DNA from 4 places in the Mesorhizobium sp. W050 genome. Region 1 is predicted to be linked to each of the others. Evidence: predicted binding sites of a transcription regulator. Region 1 holds the regulator's gene; each other region holds the start of a gene.
What was found. Region 1 encodes PhoB, which activates phosphate uptake and scavenging genes when phosphate is short. Its sites were predicted from a motif close to TGTCATNNANCTGTCAT; they were not measured.
Positions count from the first base shown of each region.

Region 2: a site for PhoB is predicted at 3,122-3,138, ahead of ACYG9Y_RS24005 (DUF1045 domain-containing protein). Genes of this name have one in related genera too.
Region 3: a site for PhoB is predicted at 2,585-2,601, ahead of ppk2 (polyphosphate kinase 2). Genes of this name have one in related genera too.
Region 4: a site for PhoB is predicted at 2,196-2,212, ahead of ACYG9Y_RS12505 (PhoX family protein). Genes of this name have one in related genera too.

Region 1 is NZ_JBTTIH010000001.1:5,850,748-5,856,154, reverse strand. It holds gene ACYG9Y_RS28345 (ROK family protein) at 48-1,283, shown strand; gene phoB (phosphate regulon transcriptional regulator PhoB) at 1,314-2,003, opposite strand; gene phoU (phosphate signaling complex protein PhoU) at 2,020-2,724, opposite strand; gene pstB (phosphate ABC transporter ATP-binding protein PstB) at 2,766-3,590, opposite strand; gene pstA (phosphate ABC transporter permease PstA) at 3,608-4,924, opposite strand; gene pstC (phosphate ABC transporter permease subunit PstC) at 4,921-5,407, opposite strand, start outside.
Region 2 is NZ_JBTTIH010000001.1:4,994,910-5,000,316, forward strand. It holds gene ACYG9Y_RS23990 (ABC transporter permease) at 1-554, shown strand, start outside; gene phnN (phosphonate metabolism protein/1,5-bisphosphokinase (PRPP-forming) PhnN) at 557-1,186, opposite strand; gene ACYG9Y_RS24000 (alpha-D-ribose 1-methylphosphonate 5-triphosphate diphosphatase) at 1,183-2,337, opposite strand; gene ACYG9Y_RS24005 (DUF1045 domain-containing protein) at 2,373-3,080, opposite strand; gene iolB (5-deoxy-glucuronate isomerase) at 3,218-4,030, opposite strand; gene ACYG9Y_RS24015 (hypothetical protein) at 4,222-4,470, opposite strand; gene iolE (myo-inosose-2 dehydratase) at 4,480-5,397, opposite strand.
Region 3 is NZ_JBTTIH010000001.1:2,949,918-2,955,324, forward strand. It holds gene ACYG9Y_RS14330 (winged helix-turn-helix transcriptional regulator) at 1-659, shown strand, start outside; gene ACYG9Y_RS14335 (dihydrofolate reductase family protein) at 770-1,414, shown strand; gene ppk2 (polyphosphate kinase 2) at 1,604-2,524, opposite strand; gene ACYG9Y_RS14345 (aldo/keto reductase) at 2,769-3,812, shown strand; gene ACYG9Y_RS14350 (glycosyl transferase family 90) at 3,833-4,804, opposite strand; gene ACYG9Y_RS14355 (hypothetical protein) at 4,983-5,141, shown strand; gene ACYG9Y_RS14360 (DUF982 domain-containing protein) at 5,214-5,407, opposite strand, start outside.
Region 4 is NZ_JBTTIH010000001.1:2,570,234-2,575,640, forward strand. It holds gene urtB (urea ABC transporter permease subunit UrtB) at 1-18, opposite strand, end outside; gene urtA (urea ABC transporter substrate-binding protein) at 131-1,441, opposite strand; gene ACYG9Y_RS12500 (hypothetical protein) at 1,755-2,150, shown strand; gene ACYG9Y_RS12505 (PhoX family protein) at 2,269-4,182, shown strand; gene ACYG9Y_RS12510 (GMC family oxidoreductase) at 4,248-5,407, opposite strand, start outside.

The DNA of each region.
Region 1 (5,407 bases):
GCCGTCGAACACTATCATGAGGCGCGAGGAGGCCGGGAGGAAAACAAATGTCGGTTGGGATCCGCCACGACGATCTGCGCCGTCGCAACCGTGCGATGGTGATTTCGGCCGTGCGCCGGGCCGGCCAGCCGTCGCGGACCGAGATTGCGGCGACCACCGGCCTCAGCCATTCGACGATATCGGCAATCTCGTCTGATCTAATTCAAGAAGGCATCCTGATTGAAGGCAAGCCTGGCGAGACCGGCTCGCTGAAACGCGGCCGGCCGCAGGTCGGCCTTGGCCTCAACCCGGAAGCGGCGGCGGTCATGACCGTGGTGCTGTCGCTGAACTTCCTCTCCGTCACCGTCACCGACTATGCCGGCCAGGTGGTCGCGGAAGAACAGCGCCGGCTCGACACGCTGACCATGCCGCGCGACGAGCTGATCGGCGAATGCGTAGCAATCGTCGGGCGGCGTCTCGCGGACCCGGACCTCGATGTCCAGAGCATCGCCCGCATTGCCATGGGCATCCAGGGCATCACCGATTCGCAGGCGCGGGCCATGCTGTGGTCGCCAATCACGCCACTGACCGACATTGCCTTCGCCGACATGTTGGAAGCGGAATTCGGCATTCCTGCCACCATGGAGAACGACTGCAATATGATGGCGGTGGCCCTGCAATGGCGCCAGCCCGAGCGCTACCGCGACAATTTCATCGCGATCCTCTTGTCGCACGGCATCGGCATGGGGCTGGTGCTGAAAGGCGAACTGTTCACCGGCACCCATTCCTCGGGCGGCGAGTTCGGCCACATGATCCACCGTCCGGGCGGCGCGCTCTGCCGCTGCGGGCGGCGCGGCTGCGTCGAGGCCTATGCCGGAAACTACGCCATCTGGCGCAGCGCCAAAATGATGAGCGAAGATGCCGAGCCGGTCGATATCGGCGACGCTGATATGCGCGCACTCGCCGCGCGCGCCCGCGAAACCGATGGCCCGGAGCGCGAAGCCTATCGCAAGGCCGGTGAGGCGCTCGGCTTCGGCCTCGGCAGCCTGTTTGCGCTGATCGACCCGGCGCCTGTCGCCATGGTTGGCGTCAGCGCCGCCGCCTTCGACCTGATCGAGCCGGCATTGCGCGAAGCGATCGCCCAGACCGCCGGCGGCCAGCACTCGAAGTCGATCTCCTTCGACACCGAGCCCAACGAGCTGCCGCTGATCCGCGAAGGCTGTGCCATGCGCGCGCTCGGCTTCGTCGATCAGGAGATTTTCGCGCCGGGCATTCAGGCCAAATCCGGCAAGCATGTCGCCTGAATGGCCGGCAACGGCGCGACGCGCAGCATCCTAGTCTTCCCTGATCGCGTAGCCGGCGCCGCGAATGGTACGGATGACATCCGGCATGCGGCCGTTGTTGACCGCTTTGCGTAAGCGCCCGACATGGACGTCGACGGTTCGCTCGTCGATGTAGATCGTCTCGCCCCAGACATTGTCGAGCAGCTGGCTGCGCGAGAACACGCGGCCGGGATGGCGCATCATGAATTCGAGCAGCCGGAACTCGGTCGGTCCGAGCCTGATCTCGCTCTTCTTGCGGTAGACACGGTGCGACTCGCGGTCGAGCACGATGTCGCCGACCTTGAGCACGCTGGACAGCACTTCCGGCTTGGCCCGGCGCAGCAGCGCCTTCACGCGCGCCATGAACTCCGGCGTCGAGAATGGCTTGACCAGATAGTCGTCGGCACCGGTGGACAGGCCGCGCACGCGATCGCTTTCCTCACTGCGCGCGGTCAGCATGATGATCGGCAGCCGCTCGGTTTCGGGCCGCACTCTAAGCCGCCGGCAGAGCTCGATGCCGGAAACAGCGGGCACCATCCAGTCGAGCACCAGGAGATCGGGCACGTTTTCCTGCAGGCGGATCTCGGCCTCGTCGCCGCGTGTCACCACCTCGACGTGATAGCCTTCGGATTCGAGGTTGTAGCGGAGGAGCACGCCTAGCGGCTCCTCGTCCTCCACGACCATGATGCGTGGCGCGATCATCGGCAGTTCACCCTCATCAGGCCGGCATGGCCATCGCCGTCTCGTCCTGCTTCGGACGATTGGCGGGCAGTTGCTGGCCGGTCAGCACATAATACGCATTTTCGGCGATGTTGGTGACATGATCGCCGATGCGCTCAAGATTCTTGGCGCAGAACAAGAGATGCGTGCAGGCGGTGATGTTGCGAGGGTCTTCCATCATGTAGGTCAAGAGCTCACGAAACACGGACGTGTATTTGACGTCGATGCGCTCGTCGTCATTCCTGAGTTTTGCAAGCGCTGCCGCATCGGTGGCGGCATATTCCTCGACGACGCCTTGCACCTGGATCAGCACCAGCTGCGCCATGGCGTCGATGGAGTGCGAGAGGTCGCGCGGCGTGACGCTCAAGCCCACGGTGCCGACGCGTTTGGCGATGTTCTTGGCGAGGTCGCCGATGCGCTCGAGGTCGCCCGCCATGCGGATCGAGCCGACCACGGCGCGCAGATCGTTGGCCATCGGCTGACGCTTGGCGATCAGCGTGATGGCGCGGTCGTCCAGTTCGCGCTGGCGCGCATCCATGATGGCGTCGTCGGACACGACACGCTGTGCCAGCGCATTGTCCGAATTGAGCAGCGCCTTGGTCGAGCCGCTGACCATCGAGCCGGCCAGATCGCCCATGTCGCGTATCAGCTTGCTGATCTGCCCGAGCTCTTCATCGAAGGAGGCGACGGTATGTTCACCCATGATCTTGGTCCTCGTGCCTGAAAATTCACCCGCCGGACGGCTCAGCCGAAGCGGCCGGTAATGTAGTCCTGGGTGCGCTTGTCGTCGGGGTTGGTGAACATCTTGTCGGTGGCGCCCTCCTCGACGAGATAGCCGAGATGGAACATCGCCGTGCGCTGCGACACGCGCGCCGCCTGCTGCATCGAGTGGGTGACGATGACGATCGTGTAGTTCTGGCGCAGTTCGTCGATCAGCTCCTCGACACGGGCGGTGGCGATCGGATCGAGCGCCGAGCAGGGCTCGTCCATCAGGATCACCTCCGGCGACACGGCGATGGCGCGCGCGATGCACAGGCGCTGCTGCTGGCCGCCGGACAGGCCGGTGCCGGGCTCCTGCAGGCGGTCCTTGACCTCGTTCCAGATCGCAGCCTTCTTCAGGCTCTGCTCGACGATCTGGTCCATGTCGGACTTGCGCTTGGCCAGCCCATGGATGCGCGGGCCGTAGGCGACGTTCTCGTAGATCGACTTCGGGAACGGGTTGGGTTTCTGGAACACCATGCCGACGCGGGCGCGCAGTTCGACGACATCGATGTTCTTGTCGTAGATGTCGTCTTCATCGAGCGTGATCTTGCCGGTCACCCGCGCCGAATCGATGGTGTCGTTCATGCGGTTGAGGCAGCGCAGGAAGGTCGACTTGCCGCAGCCGGACGGGCCGATCAGCGCCGTCACCTGGTTCTGGCGGACGTCGAGATTGACGTCGAACAACGCCTGCTTCTCGCCGTAGAAGACGCCGACCTTGTCGCCGCGCATCTTGATGACTTCGTTCGACTTGGCGTTCATTTTGTCGCCCACTGCATTCTCAAGGGACTGTTCGGTCATGATGTTCATACCAAATTGCCTTTTTTCTACCAGCGCCGCTCGAACCGGCGCCGAAGCACGATCGCGGTGATGTTCATGGCCATGAGGAAGACGAGCAGGATGATGATGGCGCCGGACATGCGCTCGACAAAAGCGCGCTCAGCCTCGTTTGCCCACATGTAGATCTGCACCGGCAGCGCGGTCGCCGGATCGAAAGGCGTCGTCGGATAATCGGCGACGAAAGCGACCATGCCGATCAAGAGCAGCGGTGCTGTCTCGCCGAGCGCACGCGCCAGGCCGATGATGGTGCCGGTAAGGATGCCTGGGGCGGCAAGCGGCAGGATGTGGTGGAACACCATCTGCATCTTGGAGGCGCCGAGCCCGAGCGCTGCCGAGCGGATCGACGGCGGCACCGCGGCAAGGGCGGCGCGCGTCGCGATGATGATGGTCGGCAGCGTCATCAAGGTCAGCACCAGGCCGCCGACGAAGGAAGCCGAGCGCGGCATGCCGAGGAAGTTGATGAACACGGCAAGGCCAAGCAGACCGAAGACGATCGACGGCACCGCCGCGAGATTGTTGATGTTGACTTCGATCAGGTCCGTAAAGCGGTTCTTCTTGGCGAACTCCTCGAGATAGATCGAGGCGGCGACGCCGATCGGCAGCGCCAGCAAAAGCACGATCACCATCATGTAGAACGAACCGATGATGGCCACGCCCATGCCCGACGTCTCGGGCCGGCTGGAGGCGCCATAGCTGAACAGGCCGGTGTTGAAATGCTCGGCCATCGCGCCTTCGGCTTTGAGCTTGTTCATCCAGTCGATCTGCTGGTCGGACACCTTGCGGCGCGCTTCATCGACGCCGAGGTCGATCTGGCCCTTGAAGGCCGAGTCGAGATTGGCGGCGGCCAGGATGTCGACGTCACGCGTCGTGCCGATCACCGACGGATCGGCGGAGACGATGTCGCGCAGCTGGACGCGGGCGCCTTCCGACAGGAAGCCCTTGAGCTTCAGCATCATCGGCTTGTTGGCCGGATCGATGCCGAGCTTGGCCACCAGCGCGTTTTCGGCGAGCTTGGGATAGTTCGCCTTGATCAGCACGGTAGGGTCGGTCGCGCGCTTGCCGGAGGGATCGATCACCTTCTCGTCGAAGGTGACCGGCAGCGTCACCGTCGTCTGCCAGAAGGCGGTGTAGCCTTTCGAGACGATGGTGATCAACATGATGGCCAGGAACGCCAGGCCCACCGAGATCGCAATCACGCCATAGATGCGGAACCGGCGTTCGGCGGCGTAGCGCGCCTTCAGCCCGATGTCGCGGCGCGGACGCGCGACGGCACCCGCCATCGTGTCCAGGGGGATGTCGGTCATTCGTACTGCTCCCGGTACTTGCGCACGATGTAGAGGGCGACGATGTTCATCACCAGCGTCAGCGCGAACAGCGTCAGGCCGAGCGCGAAGGCGACCAGCGTCTGCGGCGAGTTGAACTCGAGATCGCCGGTCAGCTGGTTGACGATCTTGACGGTGATGGTCGTCATCGCCTCGAACGGGTTGGCCGTCAGATTGGCCGCGACGCCCGCCGCCAGCACGACGATCATCGTCTCGCCGATGGCGCGCGACGCCGTCAACAGGATGGCGCCGACGATGCCGGGCAGTGCCGCCGGCAGGATCACCCGCTTGATCGTCTCGGAGCGCGTGGCACCGAGGCCGAGCGAGCCGTCACGCATTGCGCGCGGCACCGCGGTGATGATGTCGTCGGACAAAGAGGACACGACCGGGATCAGCATGACGCCCATCACCAGGCCGGCGGTGAAGATGCTCTGGCCCTGGATGAAGGGAGAGCCGCCGGTGAGG
Region 2 (5,407 bases), 860 kb from region 1:
TTCCCGAGCTCGAATTCCTCACCGCGGGCCGCAGCTATGGCGTGCCCAACAGCTTCATCGCACTGATCGTCATTTCGATCGTCATGTGGGTGGTGCTGCACCGCTCGGTGTTCGGACGCTACCTCTATGCCATCGGCAAGAACGAAGAGGCGGCGAAATATTCGGGAATTCGCACCGGCCGTGTCGTGATGGCCGCCTATGTCATCTGCGGCGTGCTGACGGCGCTGTCGGCGATCTATTTCGCCATGTACACGCGCTCGATCTCGCCGGCCAGCCACGGCCAGTTCTACGAGCTCTACGCCATTGCCGCCGCCGTTCTCGGCGGCTTCTCGCTGCGCGGCGGCGAAGGCTCGCTGGTCGGCGTCATCCTGGGCACCGTGCTGCTGCAGGAGTTGCAGAACCTGGTCAATCTGCTCGGCATCCCGTCCTCGCTCAACTTCGCGGTGATGGGCGGCGTGATCCTGATCGGCGTGCTGGTCGACCAGCAATGGGGCGTGTTCCGCGCAAGGCGGCTGATGCTCGATGCCAGCCGGAAGACTGTCGCGGCGGAGTAGCGCTACATCACGCCGGATATATCCGAGAAGGCCATCGCCTTGCGCAGCACCTCGGCGAAGCGTTCTCCGGCGGCTTCGCGCTGGCCGCCATTGTCGATCGAGGTGACGCCGGAGCCGGACAAAGCGACATTGGCGCTGCGGGCGAGCCGAGCCAGCACTTCGCCGCGCGATTCGCGGCCGCGCTGGGCGAGACGCTCGGCGAGGATTTCCGGCGAGGCGGTGATCTCGACGACAGCCAGATTGGCATAGCGCTCCCGCAGCACCGGGATGACTGCGCGCGAGACATTGGCGACCGCGACATAGCCGTTGGCGATGGACGAGTCGACATCGGCCGGAATGCCGTAGCGCAGGCCGTGCGCCTCCCAGGAAATGGCGAAGGCGCCGTCGGCCTCGGCTTCGACAAAGGCCGCGTCGGCCAGCGTGTCGTGATCCTCGCTTGCCGCATCGCTCGGCCTGGTGATGACCCGGCGGACGAACTCCAGCCTCGTCTCGTCGGCAAACAAGGTGCGGGCATAACCGATTACCGTATCCTTGCCGGCGCCACTCGGGCCGACGACGGCGACAAACACGCCGTTGCGGAGCGGAAAGGCCTCGCTGCTGAGTTCGCGCTCGATCGACGCCGAGACCATCAGGCGACCCGGCGCCCTTGGCGCCAGACAGTGCGCACGACCGGCACATGGTCGTCGACGCGCACACGCACGAGGTCGGCGCGGCGGCCCTGTTCGATGACGCCGCGGTCGTTTAGGCCGATCGCCTCGGCCGGATTCTTCGACACCATCGCAACCGCCTGCGGCAGGGAAATGCCCTCAACGACGTCGCCGAGGAAGAAGGCCGACTGGATCAGGCTGAAGGGAATGTAGTCGGACGACAATATGTCGAGCAGGCCGTCGCCGGCCAGCGTGCGGGCCGAGACGTTGCCCGAATGCGAGGAGCCGCGCATGACGTTGGGCGCGCCCATCAGCACGCCGAGCCCGGCATCCTTCGAGGCCTTGGCGGCTTCCAGCGTGGTCGGGAATTCCGCGACGCGCACGCCCTGCTCGATCGCTTCGTCGACATGGCCCGATGTGGCGTCGTCATGGCTCGCCAGCACAATGCCCCGCTCGTTGCAGGCGGCTGATATCGCCACCCGGTTCGGTCCCGAATTCTTCGCTGATTCCGACATCCGCTTTTCGCAGAACAATTGGAAGTCGCGATCGGTCAGCTTCAGCTTGCGCTGGTAGTAATAGGCGTAGGTCTCGAGATTGACGAACTGGCGCTGTCCCGGCGCATGGTCCATCAGCGAGGCCAGTTTGACCCGCTCGTCGCCATCGAAATTGGCGAAAGCCCGCAAGCAATCCGGCGCCGAGACCTCGCAGCGCAGGTGCAAGAAATGGTCGGCCCGCAACCGGTCTTTCGCGACGCTGTCCTCGATCGCGCCGGCGAGCTTGCGGATGTCGTCGCAGGTAATATCCGCGTCCTCGTCCATGCCGACACGCAAAGCGTCGAGCACGGTGGTGATGCCGGCGGTGGCCACCTGCGCGTCATGGGCAAGGACGGCGGCGATCGGGTTCCAGCGCACTTTCGGGCGCGGCGCATAGTGGCCTTCGAGATGGTCAGTGTGCAGCTCGACCAGGCCGGGAATGATGTAGTCGCCGCCCATGTCCTCGCCGCCCATGCCCCCGCCGGTGTGGCCGGTGCCGGCGTCGACGCCGGAGATAAAACCGTCGCGCAGCACGAGCGACCCTTCGACGATCTCGTCGGCAAGCACGATGCGGGCGTTGTGGAGAACAGTTTCGGCGGTCATTTCAGGCGGTCCCTGGTTACTCGGACGAATTGCGGTTAGGCGGTTTTTCGGGCAGCGCGGCGGCCGAGCGCATGATGCGAAAGCACCATGAACGGAGCGCCCGGTTCGGTTTCGACGAACAGCGTCAGCGCATCCACCAGCACCGGCTGCTGCAGCACATCGGCGAACAGGCTGTCGATTGCCGCGCGCAGACGTTGGCTTTCCTGCGGCCCGGCCCGGCCGGACAGCGTCATGTGGAAGCGAAAGGTCTCGAACACGTAGGGGTAGCCCCACTGACAGAGATTGCGGAACTCGGCCGGTTTCAGCGAATCCGGGCTGCGCCGTTCGATTTCCGCTTCGGTGAGCGGCGCGCGAAAACGGTCGAAGCTAAGCACGACATCATCGGCGAAACGGTTGAGCGGCGGCAGCGGACCTTCCGGCACCAAAGCGAAGAAACCATCGATCTGGCTGACGACCAGGCGCGGGATGGTGACCGTCGGCGTTGCTTTGGCAAAGGCGTCCAGCGCCGCGCGCAACGAGCTTTCGGTTTCGTTGGCGGCCAACCGGAAGGGCGCTTTCAGCGTCGCATGAAAACCGTAGCGCCGCGCCGATGCGGTGTGAAAGGCGACTTCGGCCGCCGACAGCTCGCCCACCGCCTCGACCGGCCTGGTGGCGGCGCCAAAGGGGTCGCGACCCAGCCAGTTGGCGGCGATCCGCGCCAACGGCTCGTCCTGCCTCGGGGTGAAATAGATGGCGTAGCGCATCGAAAAAAATCCTCGTCAGCCCGCTGCCATAGGTGATTTCCATGACGGATTGACGAAGCTTATGCGAGTTTTCGAAGGCAAATCGACCCCATGGATCGTTAGCCGACGATTTTTCTTCCGGCGCAAGCGAAGGCCGATCAGGCCTTCATGAGCCATTCGTGCTCGGGCGCGTTGTGGAACTTCCACGTCCGCTTCGGCCCGGCCATGACGTTAAGGTAATAGAGGTCGTAGCCGTGACAGGCCGCGCACGGATGATAGCCCTTGGGCACCAGCACGACATCGCCGTCCTCGATCGCCATCGCCTCGTCCAGTTCGCGGGCGCCCGACTTGTCGGCGTCGGTGTAGACGCGCTGGAAGGCAAAGCCCTGCGGCGGGTTGAGGCGGTGGTAATAGGTTTCCTCAAGATAGGATTCGGCCGGCAGATTGTCCTGATCGTGCTTGTGCGGCGGGTAGCTCGATGTGTGGCCACCGGGCGTGATGACCTCGACCACCAGCAGCGAGTCGGCGGGCTTGCCCTCGGGCAATATGTTGGTGACGTAGCGCGTGTTGGTGCCTTTGCCCCGAGTCTCCTGGCCGAGGTCGTCGGGTGCGATGACGCGAACGGGCAAGCCGCCGCCCAGGCCCGGCGCCGAGCAGACCGCGAGTTCGAGATCGGTGTCGGCGGTGACCGACCAGTCCGAACCCTCCGGAATATAGACCGACCACGGCTTGCCCTCGAAGGGCGACATGCGCTCGCCGAGCAGGCCAAGTTCCCGGCCGCCGGCCCTTGCCGTGCCCTTGCCGGTGACGAACACCAGGCAGACTTCGCGATCCTGCGTCTTGCCGGATGCGGTCTCGCCCGGCTTCAGGCGGTGCAGGTCGAAGCCGACATAGGTCCATCCGGCGCTTTTGGGCGTGACATGGGCGACGCGGCCATGGCCCTTGTCGGCTTTGACGAGCAGTTTCGACATGTTTTGTCTCCTATCGCAAGTCTTCGAGGTCGGCCTCTCAACTTCGTCATCCTAGGGCGAAGCAGGAGCGAAGCTCCGTCGCGAAGACCCTAGGATGACGAAGCTAGGGACGTTCCGACCAATCACCGACGTAGGCGATAAGCCAGGTGTCGAGTGTCCGACCCGCAAGCTCCTTCCGAGCCGCGGCCGCTTCATTCCTTCGGTTCGGCGTCCGCCTTCGCTTCGCCGGTCTTCGGTCGATCAGGCGCAGCCTTGCTCTCCTCCACCGGCTTGTAAAGATAGAAGAACTGCCACACCGCGTAGCCAGCAAAGCCGAGCGCGATAACACCCCAGAACGGCGTGCCGGAGGCGAATTCTATTCCCGCCCAGATCACGCAGACGGCGACGACGGCAACGCGCCGCCACAGCGGCCGGAAGAACGGGTGCTCGTAATCCTTCATTGGATCGCCTCAGGCATTGGGAAAACCCTGCGTTTCCACCGTGTAGCCGGCCGCCGTCATCACCCGCATCAGCTCCCTGTAACCCACTTGGGCCATCTTCAGCGGCGGGTTCTTTTTCGGGTCCTGCTCGGCCTCGACGACGAACCAGCCTTCATAGCCATGGTCGGCGAAGCGCTGCACGATGGCGCCGAAATCGAGCGAACCGTCGCCAGGCACCGTGAAGGCACCGAGCGCCACGGCGTCGAGAAAGGACTGCTTCGTGCGGTCGAGCCCGTCGATCACGCCCATGCGCACATCCTTCACATGGACATGGCTGATGCGCTTGTGGTGGTTGTCGATGGCGCGCAGCACATCGCCACCGGCAAAGGCGAGATGCCCTGCATCGAGCAGCAACGGAATGCCTTCGCCGGAATGGCGCATGAAGGCATCGAGCTCCGGCTCGGTCTCGACCACCGCCGCCATGTGATGGTGATAGGACAGCGGCATGCCTTGCTCTGCGCACCATTCGCCGAACTCGGTGAGGCGCCTGGCATAGGCCTTCATTTCGTCGTTCGACAATTTCGGCTTGGTGGCGAGAGGCTTGGAGCGATCACCCTGGATCGAGCGGCCGACCTCGCCATAGACGATGCAAGGCGCATTCACCGCCTTGAACAGGTCGATCATCGGCTGGATGCGATCCCTGTTCTTGCCCATATCCTCATCAACCAGCGTGCCGGAGAACCAGCCGCCGCACAGCGTCACGTCGGCCTTTTTCAGGATCGGCAGCATGATTTCGGGCTCGTTTGGGAAACGCCGGCCCATTTCCATGCCGGTGAAGCCGGCAGAGCGCGACTGGCGCAGGCACTCTTCCAGCGAGACGTCGTCGCTGAGTTCGGCAAGATCATCGTTCCACCACGCAATGGGGGACATGCCCAGTTTGGCTTTCAAGTTTTAGCTC
Region 3 (5,407 bases), 2.9 Mb from region 1:
CCATGGCCGCCGAGCTGCTCTGCACACGCTGGACCATGGTGCTGCTGCGCGAACTGGTGGCGGGATCGACCCGCTTCAACGATTTGCGCCGCGGCGTGCCGAAAATGTCGCCAACCCTTCTGTCGCAACGGCTTAGGGATCTCGAAGCGGGAGGCATCGTCGAGCGGACCGAGATCGCGACCGAGAAGGGCGTGTTCGAATACCGGCTGACCGAGGCGGGCCGGGATTTGCGCCCGGTTGTCGAGGCGATGGGGTTTTGGGGCCAGAAATGGGTCGAGGCCAGGCTGTCGCTCAAAAACCTCGATCCGTCGCTGCTGATGTGGGACATGCGGCGCAATCTGAACCCCAGTCCGCTGCCGGACGGGCGCACTGTGATACAATTCCTGTACCATGACCTGCCGGCGTCAAAACGATCGTGGTGGCTGATCGTCGAAAAGCAGGGCGAGGTCGATCTTTGCTGGTACGATCCGGGCTTCGACGTCGATCTCTACGTCTCGACCGATCTGTGCACCATGACCTCGATCTGGATGGGGCTGACGACAGTTCACAAGGAACGCGACAAGATCAGCCTGACCGGCGATCTCGACGTCGCCGGCAAGATGCAGATCTGGCTTGGGCTCAGCCCGTTTGCGGTGATGCCGAAGCGCGTGGCGGCTTGAGGTCCCTGCGCATTCCACAGATCGGCTTGCCTCTAAAAATACTAGTTTCAAAATGCAATCAGTTTGAATACTGATTGCAAATCACAACTGGTCACCGAAAGGGAGTCTCCATGTCCAAACTTCGCGTCAATGCCTTCACCTTGTCGCTCGACGGTTTCGGCGCCGGTCCTGACCAGGACCTGCAAAATCCGCTCGGCGTTGGTGGCGAATATCTGCACAAATGGATGACCGGCACCCGCACCTTCCATGAGATGGTCGGCAAGGATGGCGGCACCACCGATGTGGACGACCGGTTCACTGTCCGCAGCTTCGACAATGTCGGGGCCTGGATCCTCGGCCGCAACATGTTCGGCCCAATCCGCGGCGAATGGCCAGACGAGAGCTGGAAAGGCTGGTGGGGCGACAACCCGCCCTATCACGTGCCGACCTTCGTGCTGACCCACTACAAGCGCGACCCCATTGTGATGGAAGGCGGCACCGTTTTCCACTTCGTTGCCGGCGGCATCCACGCCGCGCTCGAACAAGCAAAGGCCGCGGCCGGCGGCAAGGATGTCCGCGTCGGCGGCGGCGTTTCCACCATCCGGCAATATCTGCAAGAGAAGCTCATCGACGAGTTGCATCTGGCGGTGTCGCCGGTGTTGCTCGGGAGGGGCGAGAGCCTGTTTGCCGGGCTGGATATGCTGAAGCTGGGTTACCAGTGCACCGAGCAGGTGGCGACAGCGCTCGCCACGCATGTGACGATCAAGCGGGTGTAGTGGCGAAGTGATAGGCGCAGGCTTCTTTCTCCCCGTTCTACGGGGAGAAATGCCCGGCAGGCAATGAGGGGCAGCGCTGCTTTTGGAGGTTAGCAACGTCCGACGACTGTGAATTCGCCGATGCCGGCGCTGCCCCTCATCCGCCCTTCGGGCACCTTCTCCCCGTGAAACGGGGAGAAGGAAAAGTGCTCAATACTTCTCCGGCACGTAAAGCTCGCGCGGCAGGACCTGGCGCTCGTACTCCGGGTTGAACACCCGCTCGGGCAGCGTGATTTCTTCGTGCGGCACGTCCTCATAGGGCAGCTGTTTGAGGAGATGGTCGATGCAGTTCAGCCGCGCCCGCTTCTTGTCGTTGCCTTCGACGATGTACCACGGTGCCTCTGGGATGTTGGTGCGGGCAAACGTCTCTTCCTTGGCCTTGGTGTACTGCTCCCAGCGCACGCGCGACTGCAGGTCCATCGGCGACAGCTTCCACTGCTTCATCGGATCGTGGATGCGCATCATGAAGCGCGTCTGCTGTTCCTCGTCGGTGATCGAGAACCAGTATTTGACCAGCGTGACGCCGGAGCGGACCAGCATGCGCTCGAACTCCGGCACGTCGCGGAAGAACTCTTCGACCTGATCGGGTTCGGCAAAGCCCATCACCCGCTCGACGCCGGAGCGGTTGTACCAGGAGCGGTCGAACAGCACGATCTCGCCGCCGGCCGGCAGATGCGGCACGTAGCGCTGGAAATACCATTGTGACTTTTCGCGCTCGGTCGGCGCCGGCAGCGCCACGACGCGGCAGATGCGCGGGTTGAGGCGCTGGGTGATGCGCTTGATGACGCCGCCCTTGCCGGCGGAATCACGGCCCTCGAAAACCACCACTAGCTTCTTCTTGTGGTAGGCAACCCAGGACTGCAGCTTGATCAGTTCCGACTGCAAGCCGATCAGGTCGCGGAAATACTGCATGCGATCGATCGACGGCGGATGCGCGTTCTTGTAGATCTTGGCGATCTCCAACGACAGCGCCGGCTCCGAGATTTCCAGCTCATAGTCCTCGTCGAGCGTGTCGGCGAGTTCGGCTTCCAGCCAATCCCTGGCCGCAGAATTCTGCTTTAGCTCATTCATTTCCACTGCTCCGCTTGCCGGCTGACATGAAACCCTGAGCCGACTTGATATAGGCCGGCAATGACGGTTTTATTGCAAGCCGCCGGCCAGCCGGTCTTCACTGCAAAGCAGCGAGGCATTGCCGATCCAGCGCCCTGGCATGGCGACAAGCCGCTCAAATTGTCCTACAAATAGCGGACCCGTTCGGGCTTCCCCGCCCTTTCCTGCTAAAACCGCCTCCCCACCAAAACTACGAGGATCAGACATGGAATACCGCACGCTTGGCCGTTCCGGCTTGAAAGTTTCGGCGCTGACCTTGGGAACCATGACCTTCGGCGGCAGCGGGCCGTTCGCTGCCGTCGGCAATTCCGATCTCGCGGAGGCCTCGCGCATCATCGACACTTGCATCGATGCCGGCATCAATCTCATCGACACCGCCAATGTCTATTCCAACGGTCTGTCGGAAGAGATCATCGGCGAGGCGCTCGGCGGCAAGCGCAAGAACGACGTGCTGATCGCCTCCAAAGCGCGCATGCGGATCGGCAAGGGCCCCAATGACGAAGGCCTGTCGCGCCATCATCTGATCCGCGAATGCGAGAAGAGCCTGAAGCGCCTCAGGACCGATGTCATCGACATCTATTTCCTGCACGAATGGGACGGCGCGACGCCGCTCGAGGAAACCATCGCCGCGCTCGACACGCTGGTTGCCCAGGGCAAGATCCGCTATGTCGGCTGCTCCAACTATTCCGGCTGGCAGGTCATGAAGGCGCTCGGCATCAGCGACAGCCAGCACCAGCCGCGCTTCGTCACCCAGCAGATCCACTACACGCTGGAAGCACGCGAGGCCGAGTATGAGCTCTTGCCGATCTCGGTCGACCAGGGCCTTGGCGTTTTGGTGTGGAGCCCGCTCGCCGGCGGCCTGCTGTCGGGAAAATACCGCCGCGACAGTCCGACGGCGCGCCAGATCGGCGGCTGGTCGGAACCCCCGATCCGCGACGAGGATCGGCTGTGGCGGATCGTCGACGTGCTGGTCGACATCGGTGCGGCACGCGGCGTTTCGGCGGCCCAGGTGGCGCTGGCCTGGCTGCTCGGCCGGCCAGCCGTCAGTTCGCTGGTGATCGGCGCACGCAATGAGTCCCAGTTGAAAGACAATCTCGCCGCGGCAAGCCTGACGCTGTCCTTTGATGAATGCCAGCGTCTCGATGCCGTCAGCCGGCCGCCGGTGCTCTATCCCTACTGGCACCAGCAGTTTACGGCGAAGGACCGCTTCGGCGCGGCCGATCTGGTTATGGACCGCAGCGTCATCTGACTTAAGGGCGCCGGAAGCCGCTAGCCCGCGATAAACCGCCAGACCTGCGGATCGGGCTCGATCTGGCCGCTGAGCACGAAATATTTGTAGAGCACGAGCAGGCAGATCGCCTGCTCGGCCCCCTCGTCGGCGAATTTGCGGCAATACGCGTTGGCCGCCGCAACGATGCGCTGGGCCTCGGCCGGATGCTGCTCGAGATGATGCACCCGCTCGGCCAGATCGCTGAAGTCGGGCGCCAGCGGCACATAATGGACATCGGGCTCGAGCTGCCCCTCGGCGAACCAGGTCTCGTAAGTCGGCGGCGGCATCAGGCAGAGCGAGTTCGAGCTCATGATCCATTTCAGATTGGTCGCGACATCATTGCCTTCGAGCGAGATGATGTAGCGGTAGCGGCGCTGCTGATCGATGCTGAGATAGGGCTTGCGGTATTCCGCCGGTGCTGTCGCCCTCGGCGTGCCGACATCGCAGAACGGCAGATTGCGGGCTGCATCCAGCAACAAGGTGCGGATCGGATTGTTGAGTTCGCCGCGCCAAACGACGAGCGGATGTTTGTCGGCGAAGGCGACATCGTCGGCCGGCATGTGGAAATGGCGGAACTTGTTCAGCTTGAACAGGACGCCGTTGCCGTTGTCGCCGGCTATCGGCCGGTCCTTGACGATCGACGGCATCTTCGGCACTTCGATGACGTCGCCGAATTCCAGGTCGATGCGCAGATCTGGGTCGAAATAACGGGTGAACTCCTTCAGATCGTAATAGTACATGCTGCGGTCCGACGGCAGCCGGCTGACCGGCACGGCCTCGGGGCTGGGGCTAAAAGGCTCCCGCAGCGTGTTGTAGTAATTGAGCCGCTGGCGGACCGATGCGTCGGAAAGCCTGGCCTGATCGAGCAGCCGGCCGAGCCGGCGCCGGAAAAGAACCGGCGGCGCGATGTCGCGCATGGCGTTGCGCGCATAGTAGATCAGCTTCTGTGCGTTTCTTTGAAGCGTGGCCATCGGTCGTTTTGATTCGAAATCGGTCGGCGGCGGCTCCAGCAACTGTCCCGCAGCCTTTTCTAAACCATTGTGTTCGCCATCACGCAAGTCCAGAACCGCTGGCATCTGCCCTCGCGGCGCTGTTGTGTTTGCCGGCCAATGCTTCTAGGCAGGATCAGGCACAGCGAAAGGAAACGATATGGCTCGACCACCGAATTACGGTCAGGAACGCAAAGAGCGCGACCGGCAGAAGGCCGCCAAGAAGGCGGAGAAGCTCGCCGCCAAGGTCGCGGCCAAGGAGCGCGCCGAGCCTGAGAACGAGGCAAGTTCGAAAACCGACACCGAAACAGAAAAATAGGCAAGACAGGATCACCGGCCCACGAAACGGGCCGGATCCTGGCAAAATGCCGGTCTGATCAGGCCGATGTGATCAGGCCGGGGCCTTGTCGCTGACGAAGACGTTGACCTCGCGCGCGGCGGCGATGAAGGCGCGTCTTGCGATCATCGCCGGCTTGTCGCCGGCCAGCGCGTCATGGCAGGCCTGCAGCGCTTCGCGGTGCTTGGGGCTGCGCTTGCCGGGCCAGCTGTTGAGCAGGTAATCGGAAGCCTCGCGCACCGTACGCA
Region 4 (5,407 bases), 3.3 Mb from region 1:
AGTGCGCAACAGGATCATCCGTTCAGATACTCTTCTGTGGGGAAATTCCGCGTCCGGGCGGGCTGAAGCGCCCGGACGCTTGGCGGTACCGATCGTGGACGCGTCCACGATCGGTCAGTCCCGGGAGGGATCAGTTCGTGCCCTTGCCGCCGCATTTGCCGGTGGCAACGTTGAAGTTGCCGCAGGACAGAGGCGCGCGCCAATCCGAAATCAGGTCCTTGGAATCGGGCAGATAGTCGGACCATTCGTCGCCCATCACGAGGCCGGGCGTCTGCGACACGGTCTCGAACTGGCCGTCGGCCTGGATCTCGCCGATCAGCACCGGCTTGGTGATGTGATGGTTCGGCATCATGGTCGAATAGCCGCCGGTGAGGTTCGGCACGGACACGCCGACCATGGCGTCGATGACCTTGTCGGGATCGGTGGTGCCAGCCTTTTCGACCGCCTTCACCCACATGTTGAAGCCGATATAGTGAGCTTCCATCGGGTCGTTGGTGGTGCGCTTGTCATTCTTGATGAACTTGTGCCAGTCGGCGATGAACTTCTTGTTTTCGGGTGTGTCGACGCTCTCGAAATAGTTCCAGGCAGCGAGATGGCCGACCAGCGGCGCGGTATCGAGACCGGCCAGTTCTTCCTCACCGACCGAAAAGGCCATGACCGGGATGTCCTCGGCCTTGATGCCCTGGTTGCCGAGTTCCTTGTAGAACGGAACGTTGGCGTCGCCATTGACGGTCGAGACGACGGCGGTCTTCTTGCCGGCCGAGCCGAATTTCTTGATTGCGGAGACTTCGGTCTGCCAGTCGGAGAAGCCGAACGGCGTGTAGTTGACCATGATGTCTTCGGCGGCGACGCCCTTGGCCTTCAGATAGGCCTCGAGGATTTTGTTGGTGGTTCGGGGATAGACGTAGTCGGTGCCTTCCAGCACCCAGCGCTTCACCGAGCCACCGTCCTCGCTCATGAGATAATCGACGGCAGGAATCGCCTGCTGGTTCGGGGCGGCGCCGGTGTAGAACACGTTGCGCTCGCTTTCCTCGCCCTCATACTGGACGGGGTAGAACAGGATGTTGTCGAGTTCCGAGAACACCGGCAACACCGATTTGCGCGACACCGAGGTCCAGCAGCCGAACACGGCGGCGACCTTGTCCTTCGAGATCAGCTCGCGCGCCTTTTCGGCAAAGAGCGGCCAGTTGGAGGCCGGATCGACAACGACCGCCTCGAGCTTCTTGCCGAGCAGACCGCCCTTGGCATTCTGCTCTTCGATGAGCATCAGCATGGCGTCTTTCAGCGTCGTCTCCGAAATCGCCATGGTCCCCGATAGCGAATGCAGAATGCCGACCTTGATCGTGTCTTCGGCGGCCTTGGCCGGAGACGACATCGACAGGCCGGCGGCGATCACGCCCGCCGAAAACATTTTTGTTATTGTGGAGAAATTACCCCTCATACCGAAGACTCCCAAGCTGTTTGATTGCACCGCGACAATGCAAAGCAACTGCCGTGCCAAACGCGAAGGCGCCGCTCACAAAGATGGAATAGCCGAGCGTTATCAGCCGGTTGGTATATTAGCCTGGAGAAACAAAAAGGCAGCCGGTAAAAATTGATTGAGGCAAATTTGCGCAGCGCACACCACTTTTGCCTAATTTTCGCCCAATTGAGACAAATGCCTAGTTTTTGATCTCCGGCCGTGGGTTCCGGGCGAACAATGTTGCGGCACCGCGCAAAAATAGGGCAAGCTCGCCCTTCAAAAGAGAGACGTCATGACATCTCGCATCTCACGCATTTCCTGCATCCTGCTGCTGATGGCAACGAGCGGCGCCGCGCGCGCCGATTTCAGCGAGGGCAAACTTCCTGACGGCACCTATCATTGCGAGGTCTATTTGCTCGGCGCCTTCCTCAACCTCGGCGACATCACTATCAAGGGCAATGTCTATACCGGCCCGGTGACGTTCGGAACGGCGCTGCAAGGCTACAACTATCAGATGAACGCCAATGGCGAGATCACCTGGCTCGGGCCGCTGGGCGGCTATACCACCGGTGGCAACTCCGTCTCCATGACACAGGCAACACTGGACGGCGAGACCGCCCCGTCATTCGACATCATTCTGAAGCAGCCCGACGGCGCCTTCACCGCCTCGACCTGCACCAAGGGCTGAGCGATGCGTAGTGCCGCGCCCAGTTGCGGCAAAACCTTCCTCTTATGTCATGTGAATGTTGCCTAAGCAGACTAGGGGCAACGGTGCGCCGTAACATCCACCCTGAGAGGCAGACACCATGGCCAATACACCGTCTTCATCCTCCCCCGTCATCCGCGAAATCATTGCCGAGCGCGTCTCGCGCCGGTCTCTTTTGAAAGGCAGCCTCGCCTCCGGCGCGCTGATTGCCGGCGGCAGCTTTGTCGGCTCCTTGTTTGCCGGCGAAACGCATGCCGCCGCAACGCAGTCGACGCTCGGCTTTCCCGAGCTGAAGCGGGTCTACGACAAGACCCATGCCGCCGCCGAAGGCTATGAGACGACCATCGTCGCGCGCTGGGGCGATCCGCTTGCAGCTGGCCTCGCCGAATTCGACGGCAACAAGGTCGCGGCGGAGGAACAGGAAAAGCGCTTCGGCTACAATTGCGACTACATCGCCTTCATGCCGCTGCCGAAGGGCACGGTGAATTCTGATCATGGCCTGCTCTGCGTCAACAACGAATACATCTCGCCCAATGTGATGTTTCCGGGGATGACCGAGGGCGATGCCGGCAAGACGATGACCAGGGAACAGGTCGATCTCGGCATGGCCGCGATGGGCCATTCGATCGTCGAGGTGCAATTGAAGGACGGCAAGTGGGAAACCGTAGCCGACAGTCCGCTGAACCGCCGCATCACCGCCAACACCGAAATGACCGTTTCCGGACCGGTTGCCGGCCATGCGCTGATGAAGACCTCGGCCGACGCGACTGGCACCAAAGTGCTCGGCACCAGCTACAACTGCAGCGGCGGTTTCACCCCCTGGGGTACGGTGCTGACCTGCGAGGAAGGCGTGTCCGACATTTTCGGCGGCGACCCGAAAAGGGCGCCGACCGCCGACCTGCTTGACCGTTACGGCTTCGACGGCTCCGATATCTATGGCCGCGGCCGCTTCCATGACCGCTTCAACCTCGACAAGGAACCGAACGAGGCCAACCGCTTCGACTGGGTGGTCGAGATCGACCCTTACGATCCTCAGTCCAGGCCGGTGAAGCGCACGGCACTTGGCCGCATGTCGCATGAGGCCTCGACCGTGGTCCTCAACAAGGACGGCCGCGTTGTCGTCTATATGGGTGATGACGACTATTTCGAATACATGTACCGCTTCGTCTCGGCCAAGGCCTATGATAGGGCCAATCCGGCCTCCGGCGCCGATCTGCTCGACGATGGCGTGCTGTCGGTCGCCCGCTTCGATGCCGATGGCTCGATGACGTGGCTGCCGCTGGTGCACGGCCAGGGCAAGCTTACCGCCGAGAACGGTTTTGCCGACCAGGCCGAGGTGCTGTTGAAGACGCGGTTTGCGGCAGATGCGCTCGGCGCCACGCCGATGGACCGGCCAGAGGACATCGAGACCAATCCGGTGACCGGCCGCGTCTATGCGGTGATGACCAAGAACAAGAAGCGCGACCAGTCGAAGGTCAATCCGGCCAACACGCGGCCGGAAAATCTCTGGGGCCATATTGTCGAACTGATCCCGCCTGGCGGCCGCGGCGCGGACGCCGACCACAGGGCCGAAAACTATGCCTGGGACCTGTTCGTGCTCTGCGGCAACCCGAAAGATGCCAAGGTCGGCGCCACTTTTCATCCGGATACGTCGGACAATGGCTGGTTCGTCTGCCCCGACAACATCACCTTCGACCCGGCGGGGCGGCTGTGGGTGGCGACGGACGGCGCCAATGATTTCGACCTGCCGGACGGCGTCTATGGCGTCGACACCGAAGGTGCGGCGCGCGGCCTGCCGAAGCTGCTGTTCACCTGCCCGCATGGCGCCGAAGCGACCGGCCCATGCTTCACGCCGGACGGCACGACTTTGTTCCTGTCGGTGCAGCACCCTGCGGAAGATGCAGAGACGCTCGACAAGGCGCAGACGCTGTGGCCCGACTTCAGGGATGGCCAGCTGCCGCGACCGTCCGTCGTCGCCATCCGCCGCAAGGACGGACAGCCGGTCGGCGCATAGTGAGTCCTAGGAAAAAAGGGCGGAACGCGCCATGCGCGTTCCGCGTAGCGATCCCGGAGGACGGCTCAGATCGTCTTGGCCGACATTTGCGAAGCGATGTATTCGGCCTGGCGGATAGCCAGCGACACGATCGTCAGCGTCGGATTTTCAGCCGCACCGGTGGTGAACTGGCTGCCGTCCGACACGAACAGGTTTTTGATGTCGTGCGCTTGGCCGTGCTTGTTGACGACGCCGTCTTCCGCCTTTTCGCTCATCCGGTTTGTGCCGAGATTGTGGGTTGAGGGATAGGGCGGCGTCGGGAAGGAGCGCGTCGCGCCGACCGCATCGTAAAGCGCTGTGGCCTGCTTGTAGGCATGGTTGCGCATCGCCGTGTCGTTGGGATGATCATCGAAATGCACGTCCGCGATCGGCATACCGTGCGCGTCCTTCTCGTCCTTGTGCAGCGTGACGCGGTTTTCCGCGCGCGGCATGTCCTCGCCGACGATCCACAGGCCAGCCATGTGATCATAGTGGTCGAGCGCGGTGGTGAATGAACGGCCCCAGCTGCCGGGATTGAGGAAGGCGGCCATGAAGGGCAAGCCGAGCGACAGCGTCTCGAATTCATAGCCGCCGACAAAGCCGCGTGAGGGATCGTGCCGCGCCTCGTCGCGGATAATGCCGGCCATGGTGGTGCCGCGATACATATGCACCGGTTGGTCGAAAATGGCGTAGAACGAACCGGTGGTGTGGCGCATGTAGTTCTTGCCGACCTGCCCCGACGAATTGGCAAGCCCTTGCGGAAACTTCGCTGACTCGGAGTTTAGCAGCAGGCGCGGGCTTTCGATCGAGTTGCCGGCGACGGCGACAATGCGGGCCTTCTGTTCCTGCAGCTTGCCGTCCTTGTCGGCATAGACGACGCCGGTCACCTTGCCTGAGGCGTCGTGGTTGATCTTGATCGCCATGGCATTCGGCCGGACTTCGAGATGGCCGGTGGCCTCGCCCTTGGGGATCTCGGTATAGAGCGTCGACCATTTGGCGCCCCATTTGCAGCCCTGGAAGCAGAAGCCGGTCTGTTGGCAGGAGTTGCGGTCGTCCCGCTCGACCGAATTGATTGCCATGTTGCCGGTATGACATTCCTTATAGCCGAGCTTGTCGGCGCCGGCCTTGAGCACCTTGAAATTGTTGTTGCCGGGCAGGCGCGGCCAGCCATTGGTGCCGGTGACGCCCATCTTGGCTTCCGCCTTGG